DNA from 2 places in the Paenibacillus sp. FSL R10-2796 genome. Region 1 is predicted to be linked to the other one. Evidence: a T-box and tRNA genes for the amino acid it is inferred to sense, from the RefSeq annotation. Region 1 holds a T-box; the other holds one or more tRNA genes.
What was found. A T-box is a leader RNA that pairs with one kind of tRNA and senses whether it is charged. The one in region 1 lies ahead of NST58_RS26260 (valine--tRNA ligase), so its partner is inferred to be a tRNA-Val.
Positions count from the first base shown of each region.

Region 2: it encodes a tRNA-Val, which carries the amino acid that the T-box ahead of NST58_RS26260 (valine--tRNA ligase) is inferred to sense. The anticodon was not compared.

Region 1 covers NZ_CP150178.1:5,858,304-5,864,199, forward strand. Annotated here, with positions in the region: gene NST58_RS26255 (folylpolyglutamate synthase/dihydrofolate synthase family protein) at 1-1,244, opposite strand, end outside; gene NST58_RS26260 (valine--tRNA ligase) at 1,250-3,949, opposite strand; T-box leader at 4,053-4,336, opposite strand; gene NST58_RS26265 (LysM peptidoglycan-binding domain-containing protein) at 4,531-5,896, opposite strand, start outside.
Region 2 covers NZ_CP150178.1:2,931,043-2,936,938, reverse strand. Annotated here, with positions in the region: gene NST58_RS13275 (copper amine oxidase N-terminal domain-containing protein) at 97-1,311, shown strand; gene NST58_RS13270 (hypothetical protein) at 1,475-1,777, shown strand; tRNA gene NST58_RS13265 (tRNA-Val) at 1,930-2,001, shown strand; gene NST58_RS13260 (LytTR family transcriptional regulator DNA-binding domain-containing protein) at 2,492-2,908, opposite strand; gene NST58_RS13255 (helix-turn-helix transcriptional regulator) at 3,021-3,251, shown strand; gene NST58_RS13250 (LytTR family transcriptional regulator DNA-binding domain-containing protein) at 3,467-3,868, opposite strand; gene NST58_RS13245 (cyclic lactone autoinducer peptide) at 3,880-3,999, opposite strand; gene NST58_RS13240 (hypothetical protein) at 4,238-4,570, shown strand; gene NST58_RS13235 (hypothetical protein) at 4,616-5,257, opposite strand; gene NST58_RS13230 (hypothetical protein) at 5,753-5,896, opposite strand, start outside.

The DNA.
Region 1 (5,896 bases):
CAATTATGTTCTACTATGATTACCAAGTTTTCCTTGGCATATTTATCCCGCAGACTTTCTGCGATAACCTGCAGATTCTCCGCGTCCATTTTGTTCTGGAAATCCGGTTCGGTCAGGATGAGCGTATCCACTATAGGCAGTATATGCTTAAAGTAGGATTCATGATGCTTATTTGCCATCATTCCCATAAGTAAATTTAATTTACCGTATTTATAGAGCTGTGGCAGGCTTTTGGCAAGGCTCTCCGCGCCTTCCGGATTATGTGCTCCATCCAGTACGATCCTCGGAGATTTACTTACCTCTTCCAGCCTTCCAGCCCAAAATGCATGACGCAATCCTTCCAGAACATCTTCATCCTCTAACATGAACGCCATATACTGGCGCAAAACTTCAAGAACCATCATGGCTCCCGCCGCATTGCTAATCTGGTGTTCGCCTTTCATCACAATCCCAAGTTCAAGCGAACGGAAGGGACCCTTAAAGTTAAAGGTCTGCACATCCCCATGGATTCCAGTAGCTTCATAGCTAAAATCTTCTCCGGCAAGATAAAGAGTAGAGCGGCAAGCCGCCGCTTTCTCCTTGAGTACAGCCACGACTTCCGGTTGATTTACGCAGCTAACAACAGGTACACCGGGTTTGATAATTCCGGCTTTCTCCATTGCAACCTTCTCAAGTGTATCTCCCAGAATATCCATATGGTCATGGCCGACATTTGTAATCACCGACACGATCGGAGTAACGATGTTCGTTACATCCAGCCTTCCCCCAAGCCCAGTCTCCCATACGACAACATCCGGACAAGAAACACCCGCAAAAAATAGAATGGCCACAGCTGTAGTTACCTCAAACATCGTTGGTGAGCCAAATTCCGTTTCTGCAATCTCATCTACCAAAGGACGAAGGGTATTCACTAGCTCAAGAAGAGTTTCTTCAGGAATGTCCGTATTATTATATTGGAACCTGTTCGTGAACTTCGTAATATACGGAGACGTGAAGGTGCCGACAGAATAGCCGCTTTGCAAAAGTGCGCTTGTCAAAAAAGCACAGGTGGAGCCTTTGCCGTTGGTACCCGCCACATGAATAAATTTCAGCCGACGGTGCGGGTTTCCCAGCTTGTCCATCAACATCTCAATTCTGTCTAAACCTGGCCGGATTCCAAAAGGAATCAGGCCCTTGATCCAGTTAACCGCTTCGGTATATGTCGCAAGAGGGGCGGTGCTCCCGCCCCGATTTAGGTCATCCATGTCTCTTATCCTCTCAGCTCTGCTATGCGGGCAAGTACTTTCTCACGTTTGGCAGAATAATCTGCCTGCTTCGCCTGCTCCTCTTCGATAACTTTTGCGGGAGCTTTGGCCACGAAGCCCTGATTGCTCAACTTTTTCTCTACGCGTTCTACTTCGCTGTTCAGCGTCTGCACTTCTTTTTCCAGACGAGCGATTTCTTGTTCAATATCAATCAGCCCCGACAAAGGCAGAAGCAGTTCCGCTCCCGTTACTACAGCGGACATTACCTTGTCTGGCGTTTCCGGATTCAGGCCAGCTTCGAAAGAAGAGGTATTGCAGAAACGTCCGATGTAGTTGTCGTTACGAGTAATGATGCTCAGCGTTTCCTCATTGCTCGCTTTAATAATCAAATCAACCTTTTTGCTCATCGGTACATTTACTTCAGCACGGATATTACGAACTGCCCGGATTACATCCATCAGCAGGTTCATTTCCGCTACCGCTTGCGGGTTCTCCAGAGCAGCATCATACTCAGGCCAAGCAGCCAAAGTAATTGTCTCTCCTTCATGCGGCAGATGCTGCCAGATTTCCTCCGAAATAAACGGCATAAACGGATGGATCAAGCGCATGGTGCGGTCGAGTACATAAGCAAGTACGGACTGTGTCTTCGCTTTGGCTGCGGCATCCGTTCCGTAAAGCGACAGCTTCGCGAACTCAATATACCAGTCACACAAATCGTCCCAAATGAAGTTGTACAGCTGGCGGCCGGTCTCGCCGAACTCGTACGAGTCAATTAGACGCGTAATTTCACGAGAAGTTTCGTTCAGGCGGTGTAAAATCCAACGGTCAGCCGTAGTTAGCTCACCAGTAATGTCAATATTCTCGAAGCTAACTCCTTCAAGATTCATGAGGGCGAAGCGTGACGCATTCCAGATCTTATTAGCGAAATTACGCGCCTGCTCTACCTTTTCCCAGCGGAAGCGTAAATCCTGACCCGCTGTGCTGCCGGTAGAAATCATATAACGCATAGCATCTGCGCCATACTTCTCGATAACCTCAAGCGGATCTACACCGTTTCCGAGTGATTTGGACATTTTTTGTCCTTCAGCATCCCGTACCAAACCATGCATCAATACGTCCGAGAATGGTTTCTCTCCGGTGAATTCTAGTGCCGAGAAGATCATCCGCGCTACCCAGAAATAAATAATATCGTAGCCCGTTACGAGCACATCGTTCGGATAGTAACGTTTGAAATCTGCACTGTCTTCATTCGGCCAGCCTAGGGTTGCAAACGGCCAGAGGTTGGAGCTAAACCAAGTATCCAGAACATCCTCGTCCTGTTTCAGGTCGGTTAAGCCGCTGATCCGGCGCGCTTCTTCCTCGTCATTCGCCACAACCAGCTCACCGGTAGATTCAGAATACCAAGCCGGAATACGATGCCCCCACCAAAGCTGACGGGAAATACACCAGTCGCGTACGTTTTCAATCCAGTTCAGGTAGGTTCTCTCGAACCGTTCAGGTACAAAGTTAACCCCATTACCATCCTTCTGTGCATTGATGGCAGCTTCGGCGAGGGGCTGCATCTTCACGAACCATTGTGTGGACAGGTAAGGCTCAACAACCGCTCCTGAACGTTCACTGTGTCCAACTTGATGCACATGATCTTCAATAGAGATCAGAACGCCTTGCTCCTTCAGATCCGCCGTGATGGCCTTACGGCATTCACTCCGGTCTTGACCTTTGTAAGGTCCTGCTTCTTCGTTCATCGTACCGCTCTCATCCATTACGTTGATCTGCGGCAAATTGTGCCGTTGACCTACCTCGAAGTCATTTGGATCATGAGCTGGCGTGATCTTAACCGCACCGCTACCAAACTCTTTATCTACATACTCGTCAGCGATAATTGGAATCTCCCGGCCGATAATCGGCAGGATCAGCGTTTTACCAATCAGATCTTTATAACGATCATCCTCAGGATGAACAGCAACTGCCGTATCACCCAACATCGTCTCCGGACGTGTGGTCGCTACAGTGATATGTCCACTGCCATCTTTAAGGGGGTAACGCAGGTGGTACAGATGACCGTTAACTTCCTTATATTCAACCTCGATATCCGACAACGCCGTACGAGCCGCCGGGTCCCAGTTGATGATACGTTTACCGCGATAGATCAAGCCTTTATTATAAAGCTTAACAAATACCTCGCGAACTCCCTTAGACAAACCCTCATCGAGGGTAAAACGCTCGCGGGAGTAGTCAAGGGAAAGTCCCATTTTTGCCCACTGCTCATGAATGGTGTTCGCGTATTTGTCTTTCCAATCCCACACCTGCTCCAGGAACTTCTCACGTCCGAGGTCATGTCTGGAAATCCCCTGCTCGCGCAGCTTCTGCTCTACCTTCGTTTGTGTTGCAATACCTGCGTGGTCCGTACCTGGCAACCAAAGCGTATCGAAGCCCTGCATCCGTTTAGTACGAATCAGGATATCCTGTAATGTGAAATCGAGCGCATGCCCGATGTGCAGCATTCCCGTTACGTTTGGCGGCGGGATCACAATACTATAGGCTTTAGCATCCGGACGCTGGCCTGCGCGGAAATATCCGCCCTCTGTCCAGTAGGAATACCATTTCTGTTCTGCTGCCTTCGGATCATACGTTGTTGGCATCTCGTTTTTAGATTCATTCGTAGCGGCAGCATCTGCCGCTGTTAGATGGTTTTGGTCAGCCATTCTCTGATACCTCCACTAGTTTACTTGTAGTTGCTTATAGTTGTTAATAAAGTTGCTGTATAGAGCGCACAGGTCTCTGAAAAAAACAAAAAGACCCCTCGTCTCAAAGGACGAAAGGTCATTCTTTCGCGGTACCACCTTTGTTTCGCGCCAATGAAAAATAAAACTACACTTCTTACCCTACGGATTCAGAAGCTTAGCGCGACACTCGTACAAATAACGGCTGCTACCGGCCACAACCTAACTTATCCTTCACAAATATGAAGATAAGCTCAGAAGGGCGACTCCGGGGCGACTTCGGGGGCTGTTTCCTACGGAATGTCACAGCACTTGCAATTCCGCTCTCTGAAGGGCTGACCGCCTACTCTTCCCGTTCCCAGTCTTTACTTAGATATTGCTTACTCCATAATACATTTTGAGCCCCCCCTAGTCAACCTGGATACGCCTTTGCAGCGGGACTTTAGGCTGAATTTCGACTTATTTCTTCTGAAGCATCCCTTCCAACAAAGAAACAGCAAAAATCCCGATCCTAATACCTGATCGGGATTCACCTATTCATGTGTGTACGCATCACGATTCGATTACGGGATGTACAACACTTGACCTTCCTCTACACTCTGCCCGGATAAGCGATTATACATTACCAGCTCCCGCGCACTTAGCTGATACTTCTCTGCTATGGTATCCAGTGTTTCTTCACGCTGCACAATACACAGCCGAACTTTGCGGAACATGTTAGCTCCATCCGCGCTGGCAATGAATCTGCTCTTCCATTCCGTATTATTGCCAACCTCTGGAACGTCCACTGCTGCAGATGTGTTTGCATCCGACTGCAGAGCTTCCTGCTCTTTACGGACACGACTGGAGCTTAGTAAAGAGGAGAAGGTGAGATGTTCTTTTTCCGGAATTTCTGCTTCTTTTTTGCTGCCCAAGGCGATCTTAAGATCTTGTTTCTCCTCATGAGAAGCCACACTCTCTTGTGAAACAAAAACTTCGTTCGCATTCTCATTAATCGGCGCAGTATTCTCTTCTTGCTTAGGAAGCGCATTATTAGCCTCATTTTCAGAAGCGAACACAGGGATATCCTGAATTGCATCTGCACTAACGGCTGGAACAGCGGTCTCTCTAGGAGTAAAATATTCCTCTGCCGACTGTTGGTTCTCTTCGCTCACATAGCTTGCTTGATTCAGCTGAGACACCTCAACCTCTTTGTTCTGGGCCTCGGCTTTAAACCAGTAATCGGATAAACCCGCTTTAGCATCCTCAACTTGGGACTCCAGACTATGTGTCCGTGCTTTAGCTCCCTTGTCCTTCTCCTGACCGGATGAGAAATTGACTACAGGGGACGTATGAGCGGCTCCACTTGAGACTAATGATTCTTCTGCTTCCTGTTCATTCGCTTCGGCATGCTCATGTTCTTCTACAGCAACCTGTGAGGCATCCTCACCAAAGGTCCACTGAGAATTTTCATAAAGTGCATCATTTTCCTGTTCTTGTAGCTCCGTAGTAGCTTCTACCCTGTCATCATTCACAGGAGAATAGGCGACTGTATACTCCTCTTGCTGCCAGGCTGGTTGAGGTTGAGGGTCCGCACCACCGATCCCCCGCAGCGATAATACGCCTGTTATATTCACAGTGCGCATCGTGAGCAGATCGATATCAAAATTCTCAATCTCTACCCCAATATCTTCAATCGAGCTGACGCGTGTAAGCGGAACAGTGATTTCCACGGGAATGGCATGCTCCAGACGTTGTGTTCGGTCATCTTCACTCCGGTAAAGCCCGGTAAGCAACAGCTGACCATATAACTCGGCACGATCCTCCCGCTGAATCACCTGAATTTCCGGAAGTAGTTCAACCTCCTCCAGCTCAGCTATTCCCGGAAGCTCTTCCGAAAGGTGAATGCGTTCGTAAATATCAAACCGCAAGCCGTGGGACTGATCAAAC
Region 2 (5,896 bases), 2.9 Mb from region 1:
TCGGAAAGTATACGACGCAACTTTTAGAAACGTTTCAGCGTCAAACCAACTATCATGGATAAATTTTACTGCCAGATAAAGAAAGGGTTGGTTAATATGCTCTCTTTTCACTCCAAAGCTTGGTTATCCGTCTTAATGCTCTCAACATTTTTACTCCCTGCCACCATGTCAGCAAGCTCTTCATTAACTGTATCGGTGTCCTCTGCGCTCACCCAAGCTTCCTCTGCTAATACTTCGCAAGTATACTACCAATTTGGCATTCCTGGTGGAAACATAGGCGGACCTGCGCTGCTCAAAAATGGTGTAATCTACGTAGATGTTCGGGGGATCGCTGAACAAGCTGGCTTAAAAATGGAATGGGATAAATCCGGCAAACGTGCTCTGTTCAAAGGCTGGACTAAAAGTTTTGCTGTTCGAATCGGGAGTCAAACTGGCGTGCTTGACGGGAAAGCGGTAGATCTAGGAGGAATACCTTTTAAATCCAAAGAAGATGGGATATATGTGCCGGCCCGTTTTATCGTTAAGGCTTTCGAAGGCAGCCATCTCCGTCTGGACTCCACAACGAACACACTTTTAGCAGATGATCTGAAGACCTACAATGTTTTCACAGAATCCTTTGGAGGGCGTACCTATACGCTGGTCAAAGCTAATGGTGATTTATATGTCTCACAAGGCAAGGATACGGTGATAAAACTCACTTCACTCCAAACAAACTTTGACTGGGCAGGAATGAAGATCGAGAAAACGGCGGGGGGTCTGCTAGTCATTAAGATTATTGATTCCTATGGAGAGCCTCATATTAATACACGCGAAATCACACTCATATTCAAAAATGGTGCATTACTACGCAAGGCCACATTCGCTTACCAGTTCAGAGGAGATGCGGATTTCAAACCTTATGATGGCAACCTCATCTTGCATGATGGTAATACCTTACGTTTCATCCAAGACGGCACAGGCAATGTAATAGATACTCTTGATCTTGTAAAGCTGGGTGGCGAGGAAGATGCTTACTATGTAGAAAGCATTGATAAAGAAATCATACTGCTTCGTGGAAATCAGAATGGATTGCTAACCTTAATCGACCGCCAAACAGGCGAGCGAACCCTTTTGTATAAGGAGCTACTCACAGCAAAGGATCAGGAATATGCGGAAAATAACGATGTTCCTTTTAAAGGAGATACTTTGAAATTCGTAAAACGGAGCGGTGACAAATTGTATTTTATAAATGACTCCCCGCTTACTGGCAAAAAAGAAGTTATCTACTCCATTGAAGCTCATTCCAATAACTCCAAGAATAATACTGATTAGAAAGTACAGCACAAGCATGTGTATAGATTAAAGAACTAAATCGAATCCTCCTCAGTGATTATCCCTGAAAATTAACCTTCCTACATATAGGCAAACGCCGTGAACGTTGTAGGCAAAGGACCATAGACTGTTATCAGGATTGAAACATTCGAGGAGGATATCCATGGAATCAAATACAAATTTTCATCAACAGGTCGCTTGGAATTGCATGAATAAATATGTAGGTATAGTAACGACTGATGGTCAATCCTTTGACGGCTTCATCGCTCACGTGGATCAGAACTATATCACCCTAGCGGTTCCCAGCAATGAAATGGTCGATCGTATGAACGGAATGCCTGCCGAGCAGTCGAACTATAGACAATTCGGGTTCCAGCCCGGCTTTTACCCAAGACGCCGCTTCTATCCACGCCGTATCCCTTTTTTCGGAATAAGCAGTCTATTTCTACTCCCGTTTTTTATCTGACTCGGTGCAGGGGGATGAAGGGTCATCCCCTTTCTAGCTATTTAACTACTTAATCGGAGAAAATTAAGAAGTAAATACAACTCTACATCTATATTGATTATAAAAAAGAATTGCCATCCTACTCTATCGTATGGTATTATAAATTTCGTCGCAGGACGGTAGCTCAGCGGGAGAGCACTATCTTGACAGGGTAGGGGTCATGGGTTCGAACCCCATCCGTCCTATATTGCACCATTTAAAAAACCCTTATTTTATAAGGGTTTTTTCTTTTTTTAGATTATCGGTGTCGTTCTACAAGTTTACAAATTTTGATCTTGGGGACGGATTGGGGACGGAATTTTTCTTTCCAATAAAGAATGGCTACCTTTTTCACGACTCAAACAGCCATCTCATTTACTTTAATATATTTAGCTCATATATTTTATCCGGGGTAATTACCTGAACTTTTGCCGGAGATTTAACTTTCATAATACTGAGTGTAGCCCTCACTTTATATTCTAAGTATTTTTTTTCTATCGGTTTATCATATGTTATTGTATGAGTACTAATCAACGAGTTGTTCCCCTTCCGAAATGCATGTCATAGATCTTTTTGCGATAAACATTTATACATAATTGCTGTTATTGTCAAGTATAATTTGACGGTCGAAAACCGTTACTTTTTAATTTTAAAATGTGATACATTTTAAATGAAATTTTGAATTATTTTGCTGTCTTAAGGGCCCGCCTGCCAGGACAGGTCCTTAAGTATTTTACCCTCGCCAGCCCTATCGGATTTTCGATTTATACCATACACATCACAAAATGCTTTATAACCTGTAATGGACATTGTGCACCTTATAGTGTTGTTATCTATATTTGAATCAAAATACGCTAGTTTATATTCAGAGTCCACCACTCTGATTTTATCCAAGTTTGCCAAGACTCCTCGATCTAATCGCATAAAATTCAGTCCAGCCTTTTCAAATGATGATTCCCAGAATCTAAGTGGGCCAACAGTAACATATTTAGTGGTTTTAGTCTGAACCGAAATAAATAATCGGTTGTCAAAATGCATATAAAGTATATCCTCAACATTTATCTGCTGGATTCCATCGCCATCTTCGTTTTTTGTAACGGTTATGAATACCATATGCGCTCCTCCAGTCTTTTTTGTTATTCTGCATTAGTGCCTTCAATTTAACCATGTGTTATAATTTTCATAAAATCACCTTCTTAATAATTTTTTAATAATTGGAGGAATTATGGCACTCATCTTAGGGGAGTGCCTGTTGCGTGAAATAAGGGAATTGAAGGGCATGAGTCAGCAGGAACTGTCTGACAAATTGTTCGCCAAGTATGAAATATCAATTTCCGACACAATGATTTCAAAGTATGAGCGCGGACTAAAATATCCCAATCCCCTTGTAAGTAGAGCTATTTGTAAGGTGCTTGGGTGTGTAGAATCCGAGCTTTACGATTTCTTTGAAGCGTAACAGGACGGAGTATTTTATACTCCCCACGGTGAACGCCCAACAAAGATGTTCGCGCTTCTTTTGTCAACAATTTTATTACCTTCCTTTATTAAACCAGCATTTTACATAAAAGTGTAGTACTATTCCCACTGTGTGAATTTCAGGTTTTCGACAGCGCGATTCGACAGTTTTTCTCTTACATACCCTATAAAAGAAAAATCCACCTTTTGGGTGGATTAGATCAAGATCAGTTCTTTTCTTTTTTCTGCAAATTTAACTCTGCTCAATGGAATGCCTATCTTATCCATGAGATACATAAACCTTGCCTTGGAAAAAGCACAGTATTGTGAATCTGACGTAGGATCTTGTTCAAAGTACGCAAAATTACGACCACATTCAACCGCCCTAACTTGATCTATATTTATAATTGAATCGCGTCCTGCTATCATGAAATTAAATCCATTTATAGCCATAAGGTCGCTCCAATAGTTGATTGATCCAGTAAGATAGTATTTCCTTGAACGTGTTCGAACAATTATTTTCTTTATTTCTTCTTCATATTGAAAGAAAAGGATATCGCTAGGAGTTACTTCTGTTAACTCCTTTAGCGCTATCTCCCGATATACAGATAACTTCATCCAAACATCTCCTAGCGCAGCTCTTCTGGTGTTTCTGGCTGGTGTACAAGCAGAAAACTATCAATAGATACCACCACAGATGCAATCACAGATAAAAGCGTAGCTGCTTTATAAACGAAGTTTTTTTTCATTCATTTCACCTCCTTCAATTAATCCACTTTGAGCGAATCCTCTTTCTGTTACAAACTTTTCTTGATACCATCAAATTCATCAATCGTTACAATCCACATGGCACCAATTCAAGTCCTTTTTTGTCGAATTAAGGAGATGCATTGCGCAAAAAACGCCATAGCAATTGTCGAAGACTGTAAATAAAAGTTGACTGTAACTAGTAATACACTCACTATTTTTAAATATGGGTAATATTTTTTGGGAATTTTCGATTGTTTGTCAATTTTACTTGGAGAAAAAAACAATGCTAATAGCACGCTGCTACAGTTAAGAATCAATACTGTTATTGAATTTAATGATATTAAAGAGATCAAAGTAAATAGAAATACTGTAAATATTACGCAGCCATCGGAAGATTTAATGTGGTATCCACCTGATAACTGTCTCAACAAAGCAAACGAAAGTATAATAATAATAACCTCGCTTGTTTTACCCGTAAGAATGCTGATTAACAAAGACAGCGCAATTCCAAACATAGCATTTAAGATTACAATCAAAGCATACTTTAGAACGTTTACTGACGATGGATGATTCGGAACCGTGTTTTTAATTCTTCTCGCAATACTAAATGCTAAATTATCTACCATTACGTACAGCCTGCACCTCTTTCCTGAATGAATAATATAAAAAGAATATCAAACTAATTAAAAACAAAATGCTCATTGCAGTTAAGTTGATCGTGTACATTATGACGGCAAACAGGGTAATAGATACCACTATGATGCTCATTATAAAAACGTTCTCAAACTTAAATCTAAATTTTTCAAAGAAATCAATTGCAAAACCATAACCATGTCCGTATAGATAATAGGAAAGCGCAGAGCACGCAATAAAGGTAACAGATTGAAGTATGTATCCATTTACTATGTTTGATTCTAATGCTTGCATATTACCGTAGATCACTTTCGCTAGTAGCACTTGAATAATTCCGTAAGAAAAATAACCCGTAATAGACATTATTGCTGATCCTACTGTGGACTGTTTAAAGATAATAGCAATGAAGAACATGAATCCTACTACATTAATAATTGGCACAACGTAGGAAAGGGACAATTCATTGCGCAGTATGAAACTTGCGAGACTCATAAAGATAACTATTGATAATGAAGGCCAAATGTAATACTTAATTTTAAATCTAAAAATTGTAAGCATTAATGTTACAAGCCCTATACCTTCTAGGATGGAAAAAAACATAAAACCTACTGGCTCCCACAACAAAGCACAACACCGCCTGACATAATTTTCATTCATTAGGTTAATTATATAACCCTACCAGGTACTGAGTATACTACTTATTTACTACGTAATAGGTCTATCAGGCGGCATTATCTTAATACCCTTTCACCAACCTTCCTGAGCGTCTAAGCCAATCCATCTTAACCAGAAGATCTACTTCCCAATTAGTATCATGAGTGGACCTAGCTTGGATAAGTTGATTATTAAGAGTATTGTAGTCCCAACAATACTTTGCATTCTCATGGAGACAATACTGTAACTCTATAGCTAGTTCCTCGCTTAATGGTCCCTTCAAGTTCTCATGAAAAATTTCAGCTAATCTTTGGTGAGCTGCCAACATATCTATCACTCCTATACATGTGAGGACGCGCGCTGCCCTCTTATGACGGATACCGCGACCATCCCGGCAAATATACTCCGGTAGGTTTCAACCAGCCCCGCAGCCGGTCCAAGGCGCTTATGCGCTCATCAGGCGGATTAATCAAAAGATCTCTCGTAGATCCTTTTAGCCTCCTCGATTGTTTTATAGTCAAATTCGTTATAGACAGCCCGGACAACTTCTCTGATCTTCTCCTCAGCCCAACCTTTACCCTCCAGGGCGGCCCTGATGTAACCCAGGCA